2 regions of the Variovorax sp. GW823-FHT04F07 genome follow, and region 1 is predicted to be linked to the other one. Evidence: predicted binding sites of a transcription regulator. Region 1 holds the regulator's gene; the other holds the start of a gene.
What was found. The regulator HrcA, encoded in region 1, represses chaperone genes, less so after heat shock. The targets are predictions, from matches to a motif close to TTAGCACTCNNNNNNNNNGAGTGCTAA.

Region 1 (11,745 bases):
GCGCAGCCATTCGATCACCGGCTCGTCGCGGCCCGTCAGCGCGCGCAGCGCCGGCACGTAGTGCGGGTTGGGCAGCATGCGCACGTCGAACACGTAGTCCGCATCGAGCGGCACGCCGCGCTTGAAGGCGAAGGATTCGAACACCAGCGTCAGCGCGTTCTGCGGCGCCGAGATCAGCCCCTTGATGTAGCTCTGCAGCTGCGCGGGGCGGATGAGGCTGGTGTCGATCACGTCGGCGCCGTCGCGCAGGTCGGCCAGCAATTCGCGTTCGAGTTCGATGGCTTGCACCAGCACGCGGTGCTGTTCGGGCACGTCGGTGCGGCTTTCCTGGCGCGAGAGCGGGTGGCGCCGGCGGGTTTCCGAATAGCGGCGCAACAGTGCGTCGGTGGTCGCGTCGAGGAACAGCGAGCGCAGCGAGACGCCGTCGGCGCGCAGCGCTTCGAGCTGCTGCGGAACGATCGGCAGCGACACGCCGCTGCGCACGTCCATCGCGATCGCCACGCGCGTGGCCTGCTGTTCGTGCTGCAGCGCGATGAAAGCGGTGAGCAGTTCGGGCGGCAGGTTGTCGACGCAGTAGTAGCCGGCGTCTTCCAGCGCGTGCAGCGCCACCGACTTGCCGGAGCCCGACATGCCGGTGATGAGGACGAGGTCGAGATTCATGTTCATGGGGCGGTCGCCGGCGTCTTGTGGCCCAGCATTTCGCGCGCATGGGCCAGCGAGGTAGCCGACACCTTTTCGCCGCCGAGCATGCGGGCGATTTCGCGGGCGCGGTCGTCAGCGGCGAGGCGCGACACGCCGCTTTCGGTGCGCGGGCCGTCCGTGCCGGCCGCCGTCGTCTGGCGCTTGGCGACCACGAGGTGGTGATCGGCGCAGGCTGCCACCTGCGGAAGATGGGTCACGGCGAGCACCTGGCGGTCGCGGCCGAGTTGCTTCATGAGGCGGCCCACGGTTTCGGCAACGGCACCGCCGACGCCGGCATCGACCTCGTCGAAGATCAGCGTCTGCGCGGCGCCCAGTTCGCTGGTCGTCACGGCGATGGCCAGTGCGATGCGCGAGAGCTCACCACCCGAGGCCACCTTGCCGATGGCGCGCGGCGTGCTGCCGGCGTGGCCAGCCACCAGGAACGAGATTTCTTCGAGGCCGGCGCGGCCGGGCTGTGCCAGCGGCTGCAGGTCGACGTCGAAGCGCCCGCCCTGCATGCCCAGGCCCTGCATCGCCTGCGTGACGGCTTGGGCCAGGCGCGGCGCGGCCTGCTTGCGGATCTTGCCGAGGGCCTTGGCTTCCTTCATGTAGGCCTGCTGGGTGTTCTGCTCGGCGCGTTCCAGGCCTTCGAGGTCGCTTTGCGCGTCGAGCGCCTGCAGCTCCGCCTGCCAGCCGGCCAGCAGCGCGGGCAGCTCGGCCGGCGTGCGCTTGTAGCGGCGCGCAAGCGACATCCACAGGCCCATGCGCTCGTCGAGTTCGGCGAGGGTCTTGGGATCGGTGTCGGTGTCGCGCAGGTAGCCGTGCAGCGAGTGGGCCGCGTCCGAGGCCTGCGCCACGCAGGAGGCGAGCACCTCGCCCAGCGTGCGGAATTCGGGCTCGATGTGCTCGCAGTTCTGCAGCAGCGTCGCGGCGCGCGTGAGGGCGGCGAGGGCGCCGTTGTCGTCGTCTTCGAGCGCCTGGCTTGCGCCCTGGGCCGCGTCGATGAGCGCCTGCGCGTTCGAGATGCGTGAATGGTGGGCCGAGAGTTCTTCCCATTCGTCGGCGCCTGGCGCCAGCTTCGCGACTTCGGAAATCTGCCACTGCAGCCGCTCGCGCTCGCGCTGCAGCGAGTCTTGCGCCGAGCGTGCGTGCTCGAGCGCCGAGAGCGCCTGGCGCCAGCTCTGCCAGGCGGCGTCGAGCGCGTCGGTGCGCGCGCCCGCGTAGGCGTCGAGCAGGCCGCGCACGGCCTCGGGGCGGGTCAGGCTCTGCCAGGCGTGCTGGCCGTGGATGTCGAGCAGGCGGTCGCCGAGTTCGCGCAGTTGCGTGGCGGTGGCGGGGCTGCCGTTGATCCAGCCGCGGCTGCGTCCCTGCAGATCGACCGTGCGGCGCAGCAGCAGGCCGTCGCCCGCCTCGAAGCCGCCTTCGTCGAGCCAGCCGGCCAGGGCCGGGTCGGCGTCGAACTCGGCGCTCACGTCGAGCCGCTCGGCGCCTTCGCGCACGGCGCCGGCGTCGGCGCGGTTGCCCAGCGCCAGCTGCAGTGCGTCGATCAGGATGGACTTGCCGGCGCCGGTTTCCCCGGTCAGCACCGTGAAGCCGGCGGACAGGTCGAGTTCAAGGGACCGCACGATCACGAAGTCGCGCAGTGCGATGCGTCGCAAAGCCATCTCAGTTCGTCCTCAAGCTGGGGGCGTGGTCCTTCATTCAGGAGCCCCCTTCGTTCCAATGGAGTTTTTTCCGCAGCGTGTCGAAGTAGCTCCAGCCGCGCGGGTGCAGGAAGCGCACCCGGAAATCGGAGCGGCGCACCACCACGCGGTCGCCGATGGCGAGCGAGGCGAGCGACTGCATGTCGAAATTGGCGCTGGCGTCGCGCCCGCTCACCAGCTCGATCACGATCTCGTCGGCGTCGGGCAGCAATACGGGGCGGTTGGACAGCGTGTGCGGCGCGATCGGCACCATCACCCAGCCCGGCACCGCCGGATGCAGCAGCGGCCCGCCGGCCGACAGCGCGTAGGCTGTCGAGCCCGTGGGCGACGCGATGATCAGCCCGTCGGCGCGCTGGTTGGCCACGAAATGGCGGCCCACCGACACGCGCATCTCGACCATGCCCGAGGTGGCGCCGCGGTTGACCACCACGTCGTTCATCGCGAGCGCGTCGAACACCACGGCCTCGTCGCGGAGCACCTGCGCGTGCATCAGGCTGCGGTGGTCTTCTTCGTATTCGCCGGCCAGCATGGGGATCAGCGTGGCCTGGTAGTTGTCCAGCGGGATGTCGGTGATGAAGCCGAGCCGGCCGCGGTTGATGCCGATGAGCGGGATGCCATAGCACGCGAGCTGGCGGCCGATGCCGAGCATGGTGCCGTCACCGCCGACCACGAGGCCGAGGTCGCAGCGCTGGCCGATTTCTTCGACCGAGAGCGCCTGGTAGCGCGGGTGGGGCGGTGCGTCGGTGTCCTCGCAGGACGAACGCTCCACGAACACCGTGCAACCCTGCGATTCGAGGAAGGCGCCGATGCCCTCCATCACGCCGTCGCGCGCATCGGCCTGCGCCCGGGCGCCGGAAGCCTGGTATTTGCCGATCAGGGCGACGTGACGAAAGCGTGAGGTCATAGCTCACAAATTACAACACTAAAATCTTGCAATGCTGGACGACCGTGCCAAGTTGCTGTTGAAGACGCTGGTCGAGCGTTACATCGCCGATGGGCAACCCGTCGGATCACGCACGCTCTCGCGTTCGGCGGGGCTGGATCTCTCGCCCGCGACCATCCGCAACGTCATGTCCGACCTCGAGGCGCTGGGGCTCATTGCAAGCCCCCACACCTCGGCCGGACGCGTGCCGACCACGCGCGGCTACCGGCTCTTCGTCGACACCATGCTGACCGCGCAGCGCGAGCAGATGAGCACGCCGAGCTTGGCGGCCGACCAGCCGCAGAAGGTGATTGCCAACGCCGCCCACCTGCTGTCGAACCTGTCGCAGTTCGTCGGTGTGGTGATGGCGCCGCGGCGCGCCTCGGTGTTCAAGCAGATCGAATTCCTGCGCCTGTCGGAGCGGCGGCTGCTGGTGATCATCGTCTCGCCCGACGGCGACGTGCAGAACCGCGTGATCTTTCCGGAGTCCGATTATTCGCAGTCGCAACTGGTCGAGGCCTCGAACTACATCAATGCGCATTTCGCGGGCCTGACGATCGAGCAGGTGCGCGACCGGCTGCAGTCCGAGGTCGAGAAGCTGCGCGGTGAAATCGCCGCGCTGATGCAGGCCGCGGTGCAGGTCAGCTCCGAAGTGCTCACCGACGCCCAGGCCGACGACGTCGTGATCTCCGGCGAGCGCAACCTGCTGTCGGTGACCGATTTCTCCAGCGACATGGGGCAGCTGCGGCGCGCTTTCGATCTTTTTGAAGAGAAGGCGCAGCTGATGCGGCTGCTCGACGTGTCGAGCAAGGCCGAGGGCGTGCGCATCTTCATCGGCGGCGAAAGCCAGGTCGTGCCCTTCGAGGAGCTGTCGATCGTCAGCGCCAACTACGAGGTCGACGGCCAGGTGGTGGGCACGCTGGGCGTGATCGGCCCGACCCGCATGCCGTACGACCGCATGATCCAGATCGTCGACATCACGTCGCGGCTGGTGAGCAACGCGCTGAGCCACCGCAAGTAAGCGGCTGCGCGCGGCGCATAGAATCGGGCCCGCGTGGGCCGTTAGCTCAGTTGGTTAGAGCAGCGGACTCATAATCCGTTGGTCGAGTGTTCAAGCCACTCACGGCCTACCACCACACATTCCCCCCTCTGCAGACACTCCGACGAAGGCCGCATTGCGCGGCCTTTTTCTTTGCAGCCGCGAGGGCGCGAGCGAGGCCTGCGGCCGCCGCCGATTTCACCTACGGCAAACACAGGATTCCTTCAGGTTGCAATGCAACATCGAAGGCAGAATGCACCATTTGAGTGCAAATGTAACGAGCCGGGTGATCCCTGCGCGCGCCGCACTGCGATTCCCGATGGCCATGACCCCGCTTTTCAAGCTCCTGCTTCCGATGGCCCTGCTCGCGCTCGCTGCATGCGGCGCCAAGCAGGCTTCCACCACCGATGACGCGCCGCCCGAAGTCGGCGTGGTGGCGCTGCACGCCAGCGACGTGGCCGTGCATACCGAGCTCGCGGGCCGCACGGCCGCCTACCGCGTCTCCGAGGTGCGGCCGCAGGTCAACGGCATCGTGCGCAAGCGGCTGTTCGAAGAGGGCGGCATGGTCCGCGCGGGACAGGTGCTGTACGAGATCGAGCCCGGCCCGTTCGAGGCCGCGCACGAGCAGGCGCAGGCCACGCTGGCCACCTCGCAGGCCGCCATCGCCAGCCTGCGCGGCAAGGCCGATCGCTTCGGCGAACTGGTCAAGGCCAATGCCGTGAGCAGGCAGGAGCACGAAGAAGCGCGGGCGGCGCTGGTGCAGGCGCAAGCCGGCGTGAAGGCCGCGCAGGCGGCCGTGAAGGCGGCGCGCATCAACCTCGACTTCACGCGCATCACCGCGCCCATCGCGGGACGCATCGGCCGCTCCGCCGTGACCGAAGGCGCGCTCGTGGCGTCGGGCCAGGCGATGGCGCTGGCCACGATCCAGCGGCTCGACCCGATCTATGTCGACGTCGTGCAGTCGAGCCTGGAACTGACGAAGCTCAAGCGTCGCTTCATCTCGGGCGACATGGCGCCGGCCAGCACCCAGGTCCGCCTGCGCATGGAAGACGGCCTGCCTTACCCGCATGCCGGCACGCTGAAGTTCTCCGAGGTGGCTGTCGACGAGGCCACCGGCTCGGTCACGCTGCGCGCGGAATTCCCGAACCCGCAAGGGCTGCTGCTGCCCGGCATGTACGTGCGCGCGCAGGTCGAGTCCGGCGTGGAGCGCCAGGCCATCCTGGCGCCGCAGCGCGGCGTGGCGCGCAACGAGAAGGGCGAGCCGACCGCGCTGGTGGTGGCGGCCGACAACAAGGTCGAGTTGCGCGCGCTCGAAGTGCGCAGCACCGAGGGCGAGCACTGGGTCGTGACCCGGGGCCTGCGCGAGGGCGACCGCCTGGTGGTCGACGGCCTGCAGCGCGCACGCCCGGGCGAAAAAGTGAAGCCGGTGCCGGTGTCCACGGCGGGCGCATCGTCCGCTGCTGCGCCTTCGCCGGCAGATTGATCAGAAGCGACAACCTCCCGTGATCGCTCATTTCTTCATCCAGCGGCCCGTCTTCGCCTGGGTCATCGCCATCCTCATCATGCTGGCCGGCGGCGTGGCCATTCGCACGCTGCCGGTGTCGCAGTACCCGGACATCGCGCCGCCGACCGTGGTCGTGTCGGCCAACTACCCCGGCGCCTCGGCGCAGGCGGTGGAAAACAGCGTCACGCAGGTGCTCGAGCAGCAGCTCAAGGGCATCGACGGCCTGATGTATTTCAAGTCGACCAGCAGCGCCGCCGGCTGGGCCGAGATCAACGTCACCTTCCGCCAGGGCATCGACCCCGACACCGCGCAGGTGCAGGTGCAGAACAAGGTCAGCCAGGCCACCAGCCGGCTGCCGCAGGCGGTGCAGCAGCAGGGCGTGACGGTCGCCAAGTCGCAGAACAACTTCCTGCTGATCGTGGCGCTCTACGACGAGACCGGCCAGCGCACCGACACCGACATCGCCGACTGGATGGCCAGCAACCTGCGCGACCCGATCAGCCGCGTGGACGGCGTGGGCTCGGTGCAGGCCTTCGGCGCGGCGTACGCCATGCGCATCTGGCTCGACCCGCACCGGCTGGCCAGCTACCAGCTGATGCCGTCCGACGTCACGGCCGCCATCACCGCGCAGAACACGCAGGTGTCGGTGGGCGAGATCGGCGCGCGGCCGTCGGCGCCGACGCAGCACCTGAACGCCACCGTCACCGCGATGTCGCGGCTGCAGACGCCCGACCAGTTCAAGGCCATCGTGCTCAAGACGCAGGCCGACGGCGCCGTGGTGCGGCTGGGCGACGTGGCGCGCGTGGAGATCGGCAGTGAGTCGTATGCCGAAACCACGCGCCTGAACGGCCACCCGGCCGCGGGCTCGGCCGTGATGCTGGCGCCCGGTGCCAACGCGCTGACCACCGCCCGCGCGGTGAAGGCGCGCATTGCCGAGCTCGAACGCTCGCTGCCCGCGGGCCTGCGCGTGGCCTATGCGGAAGACACGACGCGCTTCGTCAAGATCTCGATCCAGTCGGTCATCCGGACGCTGCTGGAGGCCATCGCGCTGGTGGTGGTCGTGATGTTCCTCTTCCTGCAGAACTGGCGCGCCACGGTGATCCCCGCGATCACCGTGCCGGTGGTGCTGCTGGGCACCTTCGGCGTGCTGGCGGCCTTCGGCTATTCGATCAACGTGCTCACGCTGTTCGGCATGGTGCTGGCCATCGGCCTGCTGGTGGACGACGCGATCGTGGTGGTGGAGAACGTCGAGCGCGTCATGCACGAAGAGGGGCTCGATGCGAAGGCCGCCACGATCAAGTCGATGAAGGAAATCACCGGCGCGCTGGTCGGCATCGCGGTGGTGGTGTCGGCGGTGTTCCTGCCCATGGCCTTCTTCGGCGGCTCGGTGGGCGTGATCTATCGGCAGTTCTCGGTGACCATCATCGCGTCGATGGTGCTGTCGGTGGTGGTGGCCATCGTGCTCATCCCGGCGCTGTGCGCGCGCTTCCTGAAGGCCGGCGTGCCGCCGCGCACGCGCGGCTTCCTAGGCGCCTTCAACCGCCGCTTCGACGCCGCGCAAGGCCGCTACGTGGGCGTGCTGGGCCGCATCCTGCGCAAGCCGCTGCGCTTCACGGCGGTGTACGTCGCCATCGTGGCCGGCATGGGCCTGCTGTACCTCAGCCTGCCCGGCGGCTTCCTGCCGGAAGAGGACCAGGGCAGCGTGATGGTGATCGCGACGCTGCCGGCCGGCGCCACCTCGGGCCGCACCGACGAAGTGAACCGCGCCATCGAAAAGCATTTTCTCGAGACCGAGAAGGACACGACCGACACCATCTTCACGCTCACCGGCTGGAGCTACAGCGGCTCGGGGCAGAACATGGGCATGGCGTTTGTCTCGCTGAAGGACTGGTCTGAGCGCGCCAGCGCCGACAAGCGCGCGCACGCCATCGTCGAGCGTGCCGGCAAGGCGCTGGCCAAGCAGCAGCGCGACGCCGAGGTCTTCGGCATGGTGCCGCCGCCCATCGAGGGGCTGGGTGAATCGAACGGCTTCGAGTTCTGGCTGCAGGACACCTCGGGCATGGGCGCCGAGCGGCTGTTGCAGGCGCGCGAAAAGCTGGTGCGCGAGGCCAACAAGGACCCGCGCCTGCAGTCGGTGCGCGCCAACAGCGTGGCCGGCACGCCGCAGCTGCAGGTCGACATCGACCAGCTGAAGGCCTCGGCGCTGCGGCTGTCGCTGGACGACGTGAACTCCACGCTGGGCATTGCCTGGGGCGGCAGCTACGTCAACGACTTCATCGACCGCGGCCGCGTGAAGCGCGTGTACGTGCAGGCCGATGCGCCGTACCGCTCGGCGCCGGACGACATCGGCCAGTGGTTCGTGCGCGGCAGCACGGGGGCGATGACGCCGTTCTCGGCTTTTGCCACCACGCGCTGGTCGCAGGGCGCGTCGCAGCTGGAGCGCTACAACGGCCTGCCCGCGGTGCAGATCCAGGGCGCGGCCGCGCAGGGCACCAGCTCGGGCACGGCCATGGCGGCCATCGAGACCCTCGCGAAGAAGCAGAGCGGCACGGGCCAGGCCTGGAGCGGCCTGTCGTACCAGGAGCGGCTGTCGGGTGGGCAGGCGCCGCTGCTGTTCGCGCTGTCGATCCTCGTGGTGTTCCTGTGCCTGGCGGCGCTGTACGAGAGCTGGTCGGTGCCGGTGTCGGTGATGCTGGTGATTCCGCTGGGCGTGCTCGGCGCGGTGATCGCGGCGGCGCTGCGCGGGTTGTCGAACGACATCTACTTCCAGGTCGGGCTGCTCGCGACCATCGGGCTGTCGGCCAAGAACGCGATCCTGATCATCGAGTTCGCGGAGGCCGCGCTGCGCCGTGGCGTGCCGCTGCTCGAAGCGGTGGCCGAAGGCGCGCGCCTGCGGCTGCGACCGATCCTGATGACCTCGCTGGCCTTCCTGGCGGGCGTGATCCCGCTGGCCGTGGCCACCGGCGCGGGCTCGGGCAGCCAGGTCGCGATCGGCACCGGGGTGTTCGGCGGCGTGCTCGCGGCGACGGCACTGGGCATCTTCTTCGTGCCGCTGTTCTACCTGCTGGTGAAGCGCGTGGCCGCACGGCTGATGGGGCGCAAGGCGGAGGGCGGCGAACAGGTGGCCTGAGGCCGTCGCATCACAACGTCGTGAAGCTTTTTTGAAGGCCTCGCCGGAACAGCGCTTTCGGCGGGGTAGAATTCAAGGCTGCGCGGCTGTAGCTCAGTTGGATAGAGTACTTGGCTACGAACCAAGGGGTCGTGGGTTCAATTCCTGCCAGCCGCACCATCTCTCGAATAGCCTGGAAGAGTTTCTCTTCCAGGCTATTTTCGTTTGGGGCCCTCGCACAGAGGGTTTCGTTGCCCGCATTCGCTGCGCGGCAGGCGCCCACAAAAAAGCCGCCCGAGGGCGGCTTTTTGACGTCGATACGGACAGCTGCCAGGCCGGGCCTGCGCAGCGTCGCACCATGCGTCTTACTTCTTCTTGGCGACGGCCTTCTTGGCGGGAGCCTTGGCGACGACTGCCTTCGTGACAGCAGCCTTCTTGGGAGCGGCGGCCTTCTTGGCAGCAGGTGCAGCAGCGGCCTTTTCAGCCTTGCGCTTGGCGGCCTTGGGGTCGATGGCGGCCTTGAAGGCAGCGCCGGCGACGAACTTCGGCACCTTGGTGGCGGCGATCTTGATCTTGGTGCCGGCCTGGGGGTTGAAGCCCGAGCGTGCAGCGCGTGCGACTTGCTTGAAAGTACCGAAGCCGACCAGCTGGACCGAATCGCCCTTCTTCACGGCAGCGACGACGCTGCTGGTGATCGTTTCGAGGACGCGTGCGGCCTCGGCCTTGCTCAGGTTGTGGGTGGTGGCGATCTTCTCGACCAGTTCGATGCGGTTCATTCAGTATTCCTTGGATGGTATGGCGCCGTGTTGCCTACGGCGGCCCAGGCTTATTCCGGGCGGGGCGGAGTGTACCGGGTCGGAAGGGTCACTTTGGAGCGGCGCGGGCCGGATGCGTTGCAACAAGCCCCATTGCGGGCGGCCGTTGTCCGTATTTTCAGCTTTCGATCACAAAGGTTGGGACGGGCGAAAAAACACGCTATAATCGAAAGCTGTGCGGCTGTAGCTCAGTTGGATAGAGTACTTGGCTACGAACCAAGGGGTCGTGGGTTCAATTCCTGCCAGCCGCACCACTCTTCAAGGGTTAGCTCGTTTTTCGAGCTAACCCTTTTTCTTTGGCCGGTCATTGCACCGTGCCCGCATCAAGGACGCGCCGGTCGCACGTCCTTCCAGAGGCCGGCCCGCTTGGCCCTGGCTTCTTCCTCCGCGAATTCATACTGCCCGCGCTCCTGGGGCGACAGGCGTTGCGCCTGTGCGGGCTGCCAGCGCGCCAATCCGACGGTCAGCAATGCCAAGCCTGCGTCGAGCGTCCTCGGGCCGTTGGGTGCCGAGTCCGGCGTCACCATCACGCGGCAGATGCGCTCGCGGGCATGGGATGTGGACGCGTCGCAGTCGACGTTCGCTGGCTTCAGGCGGACCATGTCGTGCATCTTCTGTCGGGCCTGCTCGGCGAAGGGCTGCCCGGGCTTCGGCGCCTCGATGCCCTGCAGGCGCACACGACGCCACGCACTGGCGCTGGCCGCGTCGCCGCAGCGGGCGGTGAGGGTGTCGCCGCTATGGATGCTCACGACGAAGCAGGTCTGCGTCCTGGCGTGGGTGTCGAAGGGAAGAAAGCCCAGTACGGCAGCAAGGACCGTGAGAGCGTACAAATGAAGCCCCGCCGAGGCATGGCGACGGCATGGGAAATGTCCGGTGGCGATCACGGGGGGGCTCCTGTCTCCTGGGCATAGCGGTTGCGGCAAACTCACCGGCTTGTAGGGCGCGGCAAGGGCGCCCAGTATTTCCGATTTGAAGGGCTCTGCATTGAACAAGGCATTCACCAAGGAGTCGGACGCCGATGCGGACGACGACGATGACGGCGCAGGCGGCGCCGCATCCGCGCTGCCGGCGGGCAGCAAGAACTACATCACGCCCGAGGGTTACGCGCGCCTGCGCGACGAGCTGCTGCAGCTGATGGACGAGGAGCGCCCCAAGGTCGTGGAGGCCGTGCACTGGGCTGCGAAGAACGGCGACCGCTCCGAGAACGGCGACTACCTCTACGGCAAGAAGCGCCTGCGAGAGATCGACCGGCGCATCCGCTTCCTCGGCAAGCGGCTCGAGATCGCGGAGATCACCGACCCGTCGGTGCACCATGGTCGCGACCAGGTCTTCTTCGGCGCCACGGTCCGCTATGTCGACGAGGCCGGCGACGAGCGCAGCGTCACGATCCTCGGCATCGACGAGGCCGCGAGCGCCAAGTCGGAGGTCAGCTGGATTTCTCCCATCGCACGCGCGCTGCTCAAGGCGCGCGAAGGCGACGTGGTGAAGCTCGTGACACCCGGCGGGGCGCACGAGGTGGAGATTCTGTCGGTGAGCTATCCGGCGCCGCGCACGCCGGCGAACTGACGAGCGAGCGAGCTCAGGGCGCCGGAATCGTCCGCGCCGCGGTCAGCACCGACGCGGTCCGGCGCGCGGCGCGCAGCACGGCATCGAGGTGCGTGCGGTCGCGCACCGCGATCACGAAACGCAGGTCGGTCGAATCCTGCGGGGTCTCGTCGGCCATTTCCACGTGCGTGATGTCAGCCTCGGCGTCGGCCAGCGTGGCCGCCACGCGAGCCAGCACGCCCTTGTCGTTGCGCACGGTGATGACCACGCCGGTCTCGAAGGCGCGCGTGGGCTCGTCGGCCCATTCGACCGCGAAGAAGCGCTCGCTGTCCTTGTTGCGCAGGCGCTGGCCCACGCCGCAGTCGTCGGTGTGCACCACCAGCCCTTCGCCGTGTCCGAGGTAGCCGACGATCTGGTCGCCGGGAAT
Region 2 (11,745 bases), on a different contig from region 1:
CCTCCTCTTGGGTGAACAACGTGAGTCACCTTTTGGAGCGCGGAGAAAAGCGACTGCTGACGGCAGCGGAGGCCGGCCAAATTCCTCTAAACCTGGCCGTCAGCATCTCGCGGGCCAGCGATAACGAGGCGCAAAAATTGCTGCTGGACGCATACGAGTGCGGGGAGCTAAAAGGCCAAAAGGTGACGGTCGCTCGCAAGATATTGGGACAGCGTGCCCGCAGCGGAAAGAGTGGATTTGACTCATTATCAAAGCCTCTGAATCGCCAGCCCATGACGCCGGAAGACTTGGGGAAGCTCTATAAGAAGGATGTAGAGGTGCATCGGAGAATTCGGAAAAAATCCGAGTACGTGCACCAGTCGCTACTCTTGGTTCGGCAGATTTTCAAGGAGCTATTTTCCGACAAGGAGTTTTGCGAAACCCTTGAAGCCGAGAAGCTAGCAACCGTTCCGCAACCTCTTGCCGACCTGCTGCTTCATGGAGGCCCAAGGCGATGACGAAGGCGTCACCGAAACCGGTTCGCCTTGGATTCGAACGGGACTGTATGGATATCGCTCTGGACCAGATCCATTGTCTAGTCCCATTGCCGGCTAGCATCAAGGAATCCATAAAATATCGGCAGATCCGTAGTTCGATACATGCGATTGGACTAGTCGAGCCTATTGTTGTTTCGCTTGATCGTTCGGAAGAGCGCTCTTTTTTTGTGCTCGACGGCCGAGTTCGGATAGAGGTGTTGCGCGAGTTTGGGGTGCAGCGAGTGCTTTGCCTAATTTCCACTGACGATGAAGGTTATACCTACAACAAGCGGGTGAACCGCCTCTCTGTGGTGCAGGCACATCGCATGATTGTGCGAGCGGCTGAGCGGGGGGTCTCCGTGCAGCAGTTGGCGGAAGCGCTCGATGTGTCGCCCGGCGCTATCCGAGAGAAATTCCGGTTGCTTGAGGGAATTTGTAGCGAAGCTGTGGCGCTATTGGCCGATAAGCCCGCTACCTACGGCATGTTTCCTATTCTCAAGCAGATGAAACCATTCCGACAGATCGATGTTGTACAGACCATGATCAATCTCGGAAACTACTCGATAAAGCTGGCGGCTGCGATGCTGCAGAACACCCCTTCGGATCAACTCATGAAGGGATCTGCAGCCAAAACACAGCGAGGAGGTCCTGTCGAGGCGATCGTACGTCTAGAGCGAGAACTGTCGGCTATGCAAGCCGATACTCGGCTGCTTGAAGAGGACTACGGGCCTGCAAGTCTTCAGCTGGAGATCATCAAAACCTACATCGGCACATCGTTGCTGGAGAACGCCGCAGTCGTTCGATGGCTCGCGAAGCAAAAGCCCGAGTACCTGCAGCAACTGCAACGGATCGCAGACATTAAAGAACTCCCCTTGCAATAGTCGAACATGGAAGAGCACCCCATCTGCACTGACTGACGTTCGGAGCTCGGGAACTACCATCTCGGCGTCCAGTGACCCCAGCCGCATTTCCTGCTCCGCCGGTATGCTCGACAGCGTAATCCGTGTCTGGCCTTCGGAGAGGCTGGAACTTCAAACATCATGACTGCGTTCATCAGGTTCGCCATGTACCGCGGGCTCTGACCAGGCGAGTACAAATAGATGGTACGACAGACATCGTCAAGCCAATTTTCGTCGAGTTCGCCGCCTGCGAATTCGCGAAATGCGCCTTTGAACTCTTCCAGCCATGCTTTCTGACAGGTCAACGTGCAATCGGCGATTGCGACAGGCTTGCGAGGTTTTTTCATTGCTGAGTACGACGCGATGGCAAGTTTTCGATGAGAAGGATGATCTTGCGTCATCGCTGGTTCAGAATTAGGCATGGAGAGTGCCTTACTTCGAGGATCGTGCCACGATCTTTCGCTCGGTTTCGCCCCGGAATCGGTCGAGATGCGTTGCAACGCGCACCTGCATCTCTTTCAACTGCTCCACACCCGCGGGCCCGCCTTTCACTGGTGCGTTACGCGTCATCTCCAAGAGTCGCTCCATCCGAGCTGTGAACTCTGACAGCCGGTCGGAGTACTTGTCCGCGAACAAGTCTTCGAGCAAGAAGCGCACCGTGGTGATGCGGGCCGACTGCTCAAACTGCTCTTCCCAAATGGGCTGCAGGTTCGCTTCGAGAAGCACCATCACGTCTTCCTTGTCCATGTGTCCACCCCTAAAGAGGCCCGTGCTGAGGAAAAACGAATTCTGCGCCGCAGGTGGACAGGAAATCGTTAGTGGCAACAACTTTGACTGACTTTGCCAGTCTCATTACCTCCTCGCAGCAAGCCCATTGCGCCGACGAATCAAATTTAACCCGGGTAAATTAAAAGAAAACGAATGTCCAGTGGCGTGCTCACGAAACATCACTGGCGTTCCGCAGTGTTTCCCCGGAAAAGCACGGCGGTGCCAAACGGCGGCAAGGGCGCCGCCCTTGAAAGGTCATCGAATGCCCTTATGATTAGCACTCGCTGCTGACGAGTGCTAACAGCCCTCCCATCCAGTCGACAGGTCGCCGGTTTCTCCGGCGCCCGACCACAAACAAACCCGTTTCTTACCCTTCCAGGAGATGCAATGAAACTTCGTCCTTTGGCCGATCGCGTGATCGTCAAGCGTGTTGACAGCGAAACCAAGACCGCCTCCGGCATCGTCATCCCCGACGCAGCCGCCGAAAAGCCCGATCAGGGTGAAGTCCTGGCCGTGGGCCCGGGCAAGCGCAACGACAAGGGCGAACTGGCCGCACTGACCGTCAAGGTCGGCGACCGCGTCCTGTTCGGCAAGTACAGCGGCCAGACCGTCAAGGTCGATGGCGACGAACTGCTCGTGATGAAGGAAGACGACCTGTTCGCAGTCGTCGAGAAGTAATTCTTCTCCTCCCTTTCGATCCCATCCAAATTCAATCCATTCGGAGTTAATTCATCATGGCAGCAAAAGACGTAGTCTTCGGCGGCGAAGCCCGCGCACGCATGGTCGAGGGTGTCAACATCCTGGCCAACGCAGTCAAAGTGACCCTGGGCCCCAAGGGCCGCAACGTGGTGCTCGAGCGTTCGTTCGGCGCCCCCACCGTGACCAAGGACGGTGTGTCGGTCGCCAAGGAAATCGAACTCAAGGACAAGCTGCAGAACATGGGCGCCCAGCTCGTGAAGGAAGTGGCCTCCAAGACCAGCGACAACGCTGGTGACGGCACCACGACCGCCACGGTCCTGGCACAAGCCATCGTTCGCGAAGGTTTCAAGCTGGTGGCTGCCGGCATGAACCCGATGGACCTGAAGCGCGGCATCGACAAGGCTGTCACGGCCCTGGTCGCCGAGCTGAAGAAGGCTTCCAAGCCCACCACCACCTCGAAGGAAATCGCGCAAGTCGGCTCGATCTCGGCCAACAGCGACGAAACCATCGGCAAGCTCATCGCTGACGCGATGGACAAGGTCGGCAAGGAAGGCGTGATCACCGTGGAAGACGGCAAGTCGCTGGACAGCGAACTCGACGTCGTCGAAGGCATGCAGTTCGACCGCGGCTACCTGTCGCCCTACTTCATCAACAACCCCGAGAAGCAATCGGCGCTGCTCGACAACCCCTTCGTGCTGCTGTTCGACAAGAAGATCAGCAACATCCGTGACCTGCTGCCCGTGCTGGAGCAAGTCGCCAAGGCTGGCCGTCCGCTGCTGATCATTGCCGAAGAAGTCGAAGGCGAAGCCCTGGCGACCTTGGTCGTGAACACGATCCGCGGCATCCTGAAGGTCGTGGCTGTGAAGGCTCCTGGCTTCGGCGACCGCCGCAAGGCCATGCTGGAAGACATCGCCATCCTGACGGGCGGCAAGGTCATCGCTGAAGAAGTGGGCCTGACGCTCGAAAAGGTGACGCTGGCCGACCTGGGTCAAGCCAAGCGCATCGAAGTGGGCAAGGAAAACACGATCATCATCGACGGCGCTGGCGCTGCTGGTGACATCGAAGCCCGCGTGAAGCAAGTTCGCGTTCAGATCGAAGAAGCGACCAGCGACTACGACCGTGAAAAGCTGCAAGAGCGCGTGGCCAAGCTGGCCGGCGGCGTGGCAGTGATCAAGGTTGGCGCTGCCACCGAAGTCGAAATGAAGGAAAAGAAGGCTCGCGTCGAAGACGCCCTGCACGCCACCCGCGCTGCAGTGGAAGAAGGCGTTGTGGCTGGTGGCGGCGTGGCTCTGCTGCGTGCCAAGCAAGCCGTGGGCGAGTCGGTCAAGGGCGACAACGCTGATCAAGAAGCCGGCATCAAGCTGGTGCTGAAGGCCATCGAAGCGCCCCTGCGCGAAATCGTGAACAACGCCGGCGGCGAAGCCTCGGTGGTGGTGAACGCTGTGCTGGCCGGCAAGGGCAACTACGGCTTCAACGCTGCGAACGACACGTACGGCGACATGCTCGAGCTGGGCATCCTGGACCCGACGAAGGTCACCCGCACCGCACTGCAGAACGCCGCTTCGGTGTCCTCGCTGCTGCTGACGACCGAAGCCATGGTTGCTGACGCACCCAAGGACGAGTCCGGCGCCGGCGGCGGTGGCATGCCCGACATGGGTGGCATGGGCGGCATGGGCGGCATGGGCATGTAATTTCGCTCGCCCCCAGGCTGCGCGGCACTTCGTGTCCGCTACGCCAACCCCCTACCGGGGGCAACACCTGCGGCCCGGCAAAGCCGGTTCCGCGGTGTTTCGCGAAATAGAAAAAAGCCCCGCTTCGGCGGGGCTTTTTTCATGGGGCGATCAGATGCGCTCGCTTATCGAAACTGGTCGCGCAGCGCCATGTACAGCACCTGGAATCGCGCATGCCGCGTCCTGTGCCCATCGTCCCCTTCGGACGAAGGCACCAGTTGCTGCTTGACCGGCGGCAGCGTGCACACCTCGGCCACCGCGCCACCATCGGCCAGCCATGCCAGGCGCGCCGCACCGAGTGCGCCACCGGTCTCGCTGCCTGCATAGAGCGTCAGCGGCACCTGGAAGATGTCGGCCAGCAACTGCCCCCACCACACACTGCGCGCGCCGCCCCCCACGAGCGCGACTTCGCGCAGCGGCATGTCGACCGGCAGGCGCAGCGTGTCGAAGCCATCGCGCAGCCCGAAGCTCACGCCCTCGACCACGGCGTAGGCAATCTCCGCGGGGCCGTGCGCATGCGTGAGACCGAACAGCACCCCTTGCGCGTTCGGGTTGTTGTGCGGCGAGCGCTCGCCCGACAGGTACGGCAGGAACAGCGGGCAACGCGCCCGGTCCGCCAGCGCGACCGAGGCCGCGGCTTCGAGCAGCGCCGCCTCGTCCGCGAACTTGAAGGTCTTCGCCGCCCAGCTCACCGCGCTGGCGGCCGAGAGCATCACCGACATCTGGTGCCAGCGCCTGGGCAAGGCATGGCAGAAGGCGTGCATCGCCTGTGCCGGGTTCGGCAGGAAGCGGTCGGTCGAGACGAACACCACGCCCGAGGTGCCGAGCGAGACGAAGCCCTGCCCCGGCTCGACGAGCCCCATGCCGACCGCGCTGGCGGCGTTGTCGCCCGCGCCGCCGGCGATCTTCACGCCCTCGCGCAATCCCCAGCGCGCCGCCAGTTCCGGCTCGAGCAGCGCGGAGACTTCGCTGCCTTCCACGAGCCGCGGCATGTGGTCGCGCGTAAGCCCCGTGGCGGCGAGCAGTTCGTCGGACCAGTCGCGCGCGCCCACGTCGAGCCAGAGCGTGCCGGCCGCGTCGGACATCTCGCTGACCGCTTCGCCGCTGAGCATGAAGCGCAGCCAGTCCTTCGGCAGCAGCACGCGCGCCACGCGGGCGAAGACCTCGGGCTCGTGCTCGCGCACCCACAGCAGCTTGGGCGCGGTGAAGCCGGGCATCGCGAGGTTGCCCGCGATCTCGCCCAGGCGCGGCACGGCGCGCGTGAGCGCCTCGCACTGCGCACCGCTGCGGCCGTCGTTCCAGAGGATGGCCGGGCGCAGCACGTCGCCCGCCGCATCGAGCAGCGTGGCGCCGTGCATCTGGCCCGACAGGCCGATGGCGCGCACCTGCGCCAGCGCCTTCGCATGCGTGATGCGCAACTCGGCCATGACGGCCTCGAGCGCCTGCCACCACTGGGCAGGCGCCTGCTCGGACCACAGCGGTTGCGGCCGGTCGACCGTGAGCGGCGCGCGTGCCACGCCGACGATGCGGTGATCGTCCGCGAGCAGCAATGCCTTGAGCTCGGACGTGCCGAGGTCGAGTCCCAGATACAAGATGGTCTCCCTGATGGCGCCTTCGGAGCGGGCGCGTTCGCCTTGAAAGAAGTCAGCCGAAGCGCGTGTCGGCCTGGCGCCTGAACTCGCTGGGCGTCATGCCCTTGATTTCGAGAAAGCGCCGGTTGAAGTTGGCCACGTTGTTGAAGCCCACCTGGTAGCAGATGTCGGTCACGTAGTGGTCGGTCTGCATCAGCAGGTGGCAGGCGCTGTTGATGCGCACGCGGTTCACGAAGTCGGTGAAGCTGTTGCCGGTCGAGCGGCGGAAGAAGCGACTGAAGCGGCTCTCGCTCATGCCCAGCTCGGCGGCCACGTCCGACATCGAGATCGAGTCGGTCATGTTGTTGGTGATGCGGTTCACGATGTCGTTGATCTGGTCGACCTGCGCATCGCCGTCGCTGCCCTGCACGCCCTGCATCTGCACGCTCGACAGCAGCCGGTAGTCGGTGCACTGCGCCAGGTCGGCCATGAACTCGCAGAACAGGCCCAGCCGGCGCACGCCGCGCGCGGCCTTGATGGCGTCCCAGTGCGCCAGCGCCTGCGCCGACATGCCGAAGAACTCGATGCCGTGGCGCGCGCGGTCGAGCAGCGGCATCACGTCGCGCAGCTCGGGAATCTCGGCGGCCGCGCGCTCGATGGGCTCGTGACGGAACTGGATCACGCGGTCGCGCCCGGCGGCGCCTTCTTCGGGTACGTCGAGCGAGATCCAGTTGTGCGGCAGGCGCGGCCCGCACAGCACGAGGTGGCCGGGCTGGAACGGCCCGATCCAGTCGCCGATGAAGGCCTTGCCCGAGGTCTCGGTGATCAGGTGCAGCTCGTAGTCTTCATGGAAGTGCCATCGCACCAGCGGGCTCGGAAAGCCGTGTGCGAGGCAGCGCACCAGGCCGGTTTCTTCCGGGGCCTCGTAGCCCAGCGACGGGGAGCGTGCGAAGTCGCGCTCCAGCTCGGGTTGGCGTTGGCGAGGGATCGCGCGTTTGCGGGTGGTCGTGGTCATGGCGGCACGGATCGATCAGGGCCGGGAAGCGACGGCCTCGTTGTCTTCCTGCGAAAGCGCCGTGCGAACGGCTTCCAGCGTCGGTGGATCGGCGCCCTCGCGGGTGCAGTTCAGGGCCGCGGCGGTGGCGGCGAAGCGCATCACGGCGCGCCAGGCGTCGTCGCCGAGCTCAGCCAGTTGCGCCGGATGCTCGACGCCGTGCGCCAGCAGCGCCACCGACAGCCCGGCGGTGAAGGTGTCGCCCGCGCCGATGGTGTCGACCACCTCGACGCGCGGCGCGGCCACGGTGAGCGGCGCGCTGCCGGTGCGCCACAGCGTGGCGCCGGCACCGCCGCGCGTGACGACCACGGCGCGCGCGCCGGCCGTGAGGCACTCGGCCGCGAGCACATCGACCGGCCGCCCGGGGGCGAGCAGCGCGGCGTCTTCGTCGCTGAGCTTGACCAGGTCGGCCATGGCGAACCACTCGGTGACGCGGGCGCGGTAAGCGGCCATGTCCGGGATCAGGCTGGGCCGCACGTTGGGATCGAACACGATCACGCAGCGCCCCGTGTGGGCGGCCACGAGGTCGGCGATGCGCGACGACGCCGGCTCCTGCAGCAACGAGATCGAGCCGAAGTGCAGAAAGCGGCATTCCGCCGGCAGCTGCGGCAGCGGCTCGGGCGCCCAGGTGGCGTCGGCGCTGCCGCGTGTGTAGAAGGCGTAGCGGTTGGTCTGCGGCGTGCGCTCGACGAACGCCAGCGTCGACGGCGCATCGCTGCGCAGGATGAGCCGGGTGTCGACGCCGTTGCGTTCGAGAAAAGCCATCAGCCGCTCGCCGAACAGGTCGGTGGACAGCTGCGTGAGAAAGCCGGTCGGCTGCCCGAGCCGCGCACAGGCCACGGCCGTGTTCAGCGGCGAGCCGCCTTCGTGGCCGAGGAACGCCAGGGTGCCGCCTTCGCCGGCGGTGAAATCGATCAGGGCCTCGCCCGTGAGTGCAATGCGCATGGTGCTTGGATTTTCTTCTTCTGTCAGGGCAAGGCGCGGGCGTCGGCCAGGAAACCCGCTTCGGCAGCCAGGGTGGCAGGATGGTCGAGCAGCTCGGCAAAGAGGCGCGGCGGAATGGTGATGGCGCCCACGCCCAGCCCCAGCAGCGACAGGTAGGCCGCGCGCGAACGGATGCTCGCCACCAGCAGCCGCGTGCCCGAAGAAGGCCGTTGCGCGACCAGCGACTGCATCTGCGCGATGAGCGCCAGCCCGTCGATGCCGGCGTCTTCGAGCCGGCCGAGGTAGGGCGCCGCATAGGCCGCGCCCAGTTGCGCGGCGAAGTGCGCCTGCTCGGGCGCGTACACGGCGGTCCAGGTGACGGGCACGCCCTGGGCGATGAGCCGCGCGCCGGCGTCCAGGCCCTGGCGCGTGGCGGGAATCTTGATGACGAGCTGGCCGGGGTCGAACTGCGGCAGCAGGACGGCGGCGTCTTCCAGCATGCCGTCGACCTCGCTCGAATACACCTGCGCCTGCACCTGGCGCGCGCCCAGGTCGATGCAACGTTTCAGCAGACCGGGCACATCGGAGCGCCCGACGCCGGCGCGTTGCAGCAGCGTCGGGTTGGTCGTCACGCCGTGCACCACCGGGTGCGGCAGGCAGGCCTGCAGCTCGGCCAGGTCGGCGCTGTCGAGGTACAGGTGGAAGTCGTCGTTCATGCAGAAATGCGGAAGGAAGGTAGGGTTCAGCTCATGACATTGCCGCCGTCGACATTGAGGGTCTGCGCCGTGATGTAGCGCGCCTCGTCGCTGGCGAGAAACACCGCCGCCCCGGCAATGTCGCCCGGCACGCCCATGCGCCCGAGCGGCACCGCGAGGCCGACACGCCGCTTCTTCTCGCCCGGCGCCAGCCCCTCGGCCTTGGCGAACAGGCTGTCGACATGGTCCCACATCGGCGTGTCGACCACACCGGGGGCGATGCCGTTGACGCGGATGCCGTGCGGCGCCATGGCCAGCGCGGCGCTCTGCGTGTAGCTGATGACGGCCGCCTTGGTCGCGCAGTAGTGCGACACCAGCGCCTCGCCGCGGCGCCCCGCCTGCGAGGCCATGTTGATGACCGACGCGCCCGGCGTGCCGGCCTCGACCATGTGGCGCAGCACGGCCTGCATCACGAAGAACATGCCCTTCACGTTGACCGCGAAGAGCTTGTCGAACGAGGCCTCGTCGCTGTCGAGCAGCGGCGCGAGGTCGAACACGGCAGCGTTGTTGAACAGCGTGTGGACGGGGCCGAAGGCGACCTGCGCCTCGGCCAGCATGTGCGCGATGGCCTGCGTGTCGGTCACGTCGGCCGCGATGTAGGCGAGCGTGTCGGGGTGGGCTTGCTGCAGCGCGCGCACGGCCTCGGGCGCGGCGGTCGCGCGGTCGATCACGCTGCAGCGCGCGCCCTCGGCGATGCAGGCCTCGGCCACGGCCAGGCCGATGCCGCCACCGGCGCCGGTCAACAGCACATGGCGGTCCTGCAGGCGGCCACTCATGGCGCGGCCTTCTCTTCGATGAAGCGGGCCACGCGCTCGCCGGCACGGCGCACTGCGTCGACCAGCCGCGCATCGCCCGCGAGGCTGCCCCACAGCCCGGCATCGGCACACAGCGCCGCCACCGGGTCGGCCGCGTCGCAGATGGCGTGCGCGGCGGCGTCGTCCATGCTCTGGTCCTGGTAGGCATAGGGCAGCGCGCCCCGGTGCCAGCGCTGCAGGAACGCGAGGAACAGCGCGGGCAGCATCGCCACGCTGTCGATGCCCTGCCCGGCCGCCAGCCGCTCGCGCACGGTCGGCGCGATGAAGCCCGGGATCTTCGAGAAGCCGTCGGCCGCCACGCGCTGGTTGGTGTCGCGGATCGCGGGGTTGCCGAAGCGGTCGAGCACCACGTCGCGGTAGGCCGCGAGGTCGATCGGGCTCGGGCTCAGGCACGGAATGACGTCGTCGGTCACGTAGTCGAAGGCCATCTGGCGGATGGCCGCGTCGTGCGTGCCTTCGTGGATGAAGCCCAGCCCCGCCAGCGTGCCGGCCCAGGCGATGCAGCTGTGCGTGGCGTTGAGGATGCGGATCTTGGCCTCTTCGTACGGCTGCACCGATTCGACGAGTTCGACGCCCACGCGCCCCCAGTCGGGCCGGCCGGCGATGAAGTCGTCTTCGATCACCCACTGGATGAAGCTCTCGCCCGTGACCGCCGCGCCGTCGTCGCGGCCCGTGGCGGCGCGCACGCGCGCGCGCAGCTCGGGCGGCGGGCGCGGCGTGATGCGGTCGACCATCGCGTTCGGGCAGCGGGTGTTGGCATCGACCCAGGCCTGCAGCGGCGCGTCGCCGACAAGCGCGATGAACTCGAGCAGGCCCGCGCGAAAGCGGTCGCCGTTGTGGCGCAGGTTGTCGCAGTTCAGCAGCGTCACGGGGCCCGCCTGCGCGGCGCGCCGTGCCCGCAGGATCGCGCAGACCGCGCCGTAGATCGTCTCGCCGGCCTCGCCGCGCCGCGCGCGTTCGATGTCGGCCGCGAGGTCGGCGAACGACAGGTCGAGCTTGCCCTTGGTGTCGAGGTAGTAGCCGGCCTCGGTCACCGTGAAGGAGACGATGCGCGTGGATGGCGCGGCGCCGCGCGCGATCACCGGGGCCAGCGAGGGCTCGTACGACAGCACCTCGCGGATGGCTTCGATCTGCTCGTAGCGGTACTCGCCGGCCGGCGACACCGTCTCGAGCGTGTAGCGCCCGCCCTGGGCCTGCAGCGCCGCAACGACCTCGGCCATGTCGGGCCGGATGTTGGCGCCCGACAGCGACCAGCGGGTGTCGCCCGCATCGATCAGCCGCTGCAGGTAGACGGCCTGGTGGGCGCGATGGAACGAGCCGAGGCCGAGGTGAAGCACCGTGAATTCCGAAGGCGCCGGTGGGGTGGGCACGAGGCCCGCTGCTGCGAGGGTCACGGGGAAGGTCCGTTGAAAGTGAGGGGGCGTCGGATCAGGCGGCGACGGCGCGGCCTTCGCGGCTGAACAGGTGCAGCACGGACGGGTCGAGCTCGACCGCCACGTCGTCGCCGGCCTGCAGCGGCGTGCGTTCGTTCTGGCGCGCGATGAGCGGCACACCACCCACGTCCACGTGGATCAGCGTGTCGGCGCCCAGCGCCTCGATGAGCTCGACGCGGCCCGGCACGCCGGCGGCCGCGCCCTGCTTCGGATGCACGCGCAGGCCTTCGGGGCGCACGCCCAGGAAGCCGTCGCTCGGCAGGCGCCCGCCGGTGGCGGCGGAAAAGCTCGGGATCGCGCTCGCCGCCACCATGTTCATCGACGGCATGCCGATGAACTGCGCGACGAACTGGTTGGCCGGGCGGTCGTAGAGTTCGAGCGGCGTGCCGACCTGCTCGATGAGCCCGTCCTTCAGCACCACCACGCGGTCGGCCAGCGTCATGGCCTCGACCTGGTCGTGCGTGACGTAGATGGTGGTGGCGCCGAGCGCGCGGTGCAGCTTGTGGATCTCGACGCGCGTGTTGCCGCGCAGCGCCGCATCGAGGTTCGACAGCGGCTCGTCGAAGAGGAACACCTTGGGCG

Region 2: the regulator HrcA is predicted to act here: its motif matches at 2,457-2,483, upstream of AC1RAA_RS24040 (co-chaperone GroES).

Annotation. Positions count from the first base shown of each region.
Region 1 covers NZ_JBXAIG010000003.1:374,051-385,795, reverse strand. The annotation lists gene rapZ (RNase adapter RapZ) at 1-660, opposite strand, end outside; gene recN (DNA repair protein RecN) at 663-2,345, opposite strand; gene AC1RAA_RS17095 (NAD kinase) at 2,383-3,288, opposite strand; gene hrcA (heat-inducible transcriptional repressor HrcA) at 3,320-4,327, shown strand; tRNA gene AC1RAA_RS17085 (tRNA-Ile) at 4,363-4,439, shown strand; gene AC1RAA_RS17080 (efflux RND transporter periplasmic adaptor subunit) at 4,671-5,828, shown strand; gene AC1RAA_RS17075 (efflux RND transporter permease subunit) at 5,848-8,979, shown strand; tRNA gene AC1RAA_RS17070 (tRNA-Arg) at 9,062-9,138, shown strand; gene AC1RAA_RS17065 (HU family DNA-binding protein) at 9,324-9,734, opposite strand; tRNA gene AC1RAA_RS17060 (tRNA-Arg) at 9,951-10,027, shown strand; gene AC1RAA_RS17055 (thermonuclease family protein) at 10,097-10,657, opposite strand; gene greB (transcription elongation factor GreB) at 10,758-11,339, shown strand; gene AC1RAA_RS17045 (RelA/SpoT family protein) at 11,353-11,745, opposite strand, start outside.
Region 2 covers NZ_JBXAIG010000005.1:468,126-479,870, reverse strand. The annotation lists gene AC1RAA_RS24055 (plasmid partitioning protein RepB C-terminal domain-containing protein) at 1-497, shown strand, start outside; gene AC1RAA_RS24050 (plasmid partitioning protein RepB C-terminal domain-containing protein) at 545-1,396, shown strand; gene AC1RAA_RS24045 (hypothetical protein) at 1,847-2,161, opposite strand; gene AC1RAA_RS24040 (co-chaperone GroES) at 2,570-2,860, shown strand; gene groL (chaperonin GroEL) at 2,917-4,572, shown strand; gene xylB (xylulokinase) at 4,737-6,203, opposite strand; gene AC1RAA_RS24025 (AraC family transcriptional regulator) at 6,256-7,197, opposite strand; gene AC1RAA_RS24020 (carbohydrate kinase family protein) at 7,213-8,181, opposite strand; gene AC1RAA_RS24015 (transaldolase family protein) at 8,205-8,876, opposite strand; gene AC1RAA_RS24010 (L-iditol 2-dehydrogenase) at 8,903-9,691, opposite strand; gene dalD (D-arabinitol 4-dehydrogenase) at 9,688-11,067, opposite strand; gene AC1RAA_RS24000 (ABC transporter ATP-binding protein) at 11,159-11,745, opposite strand, start outside.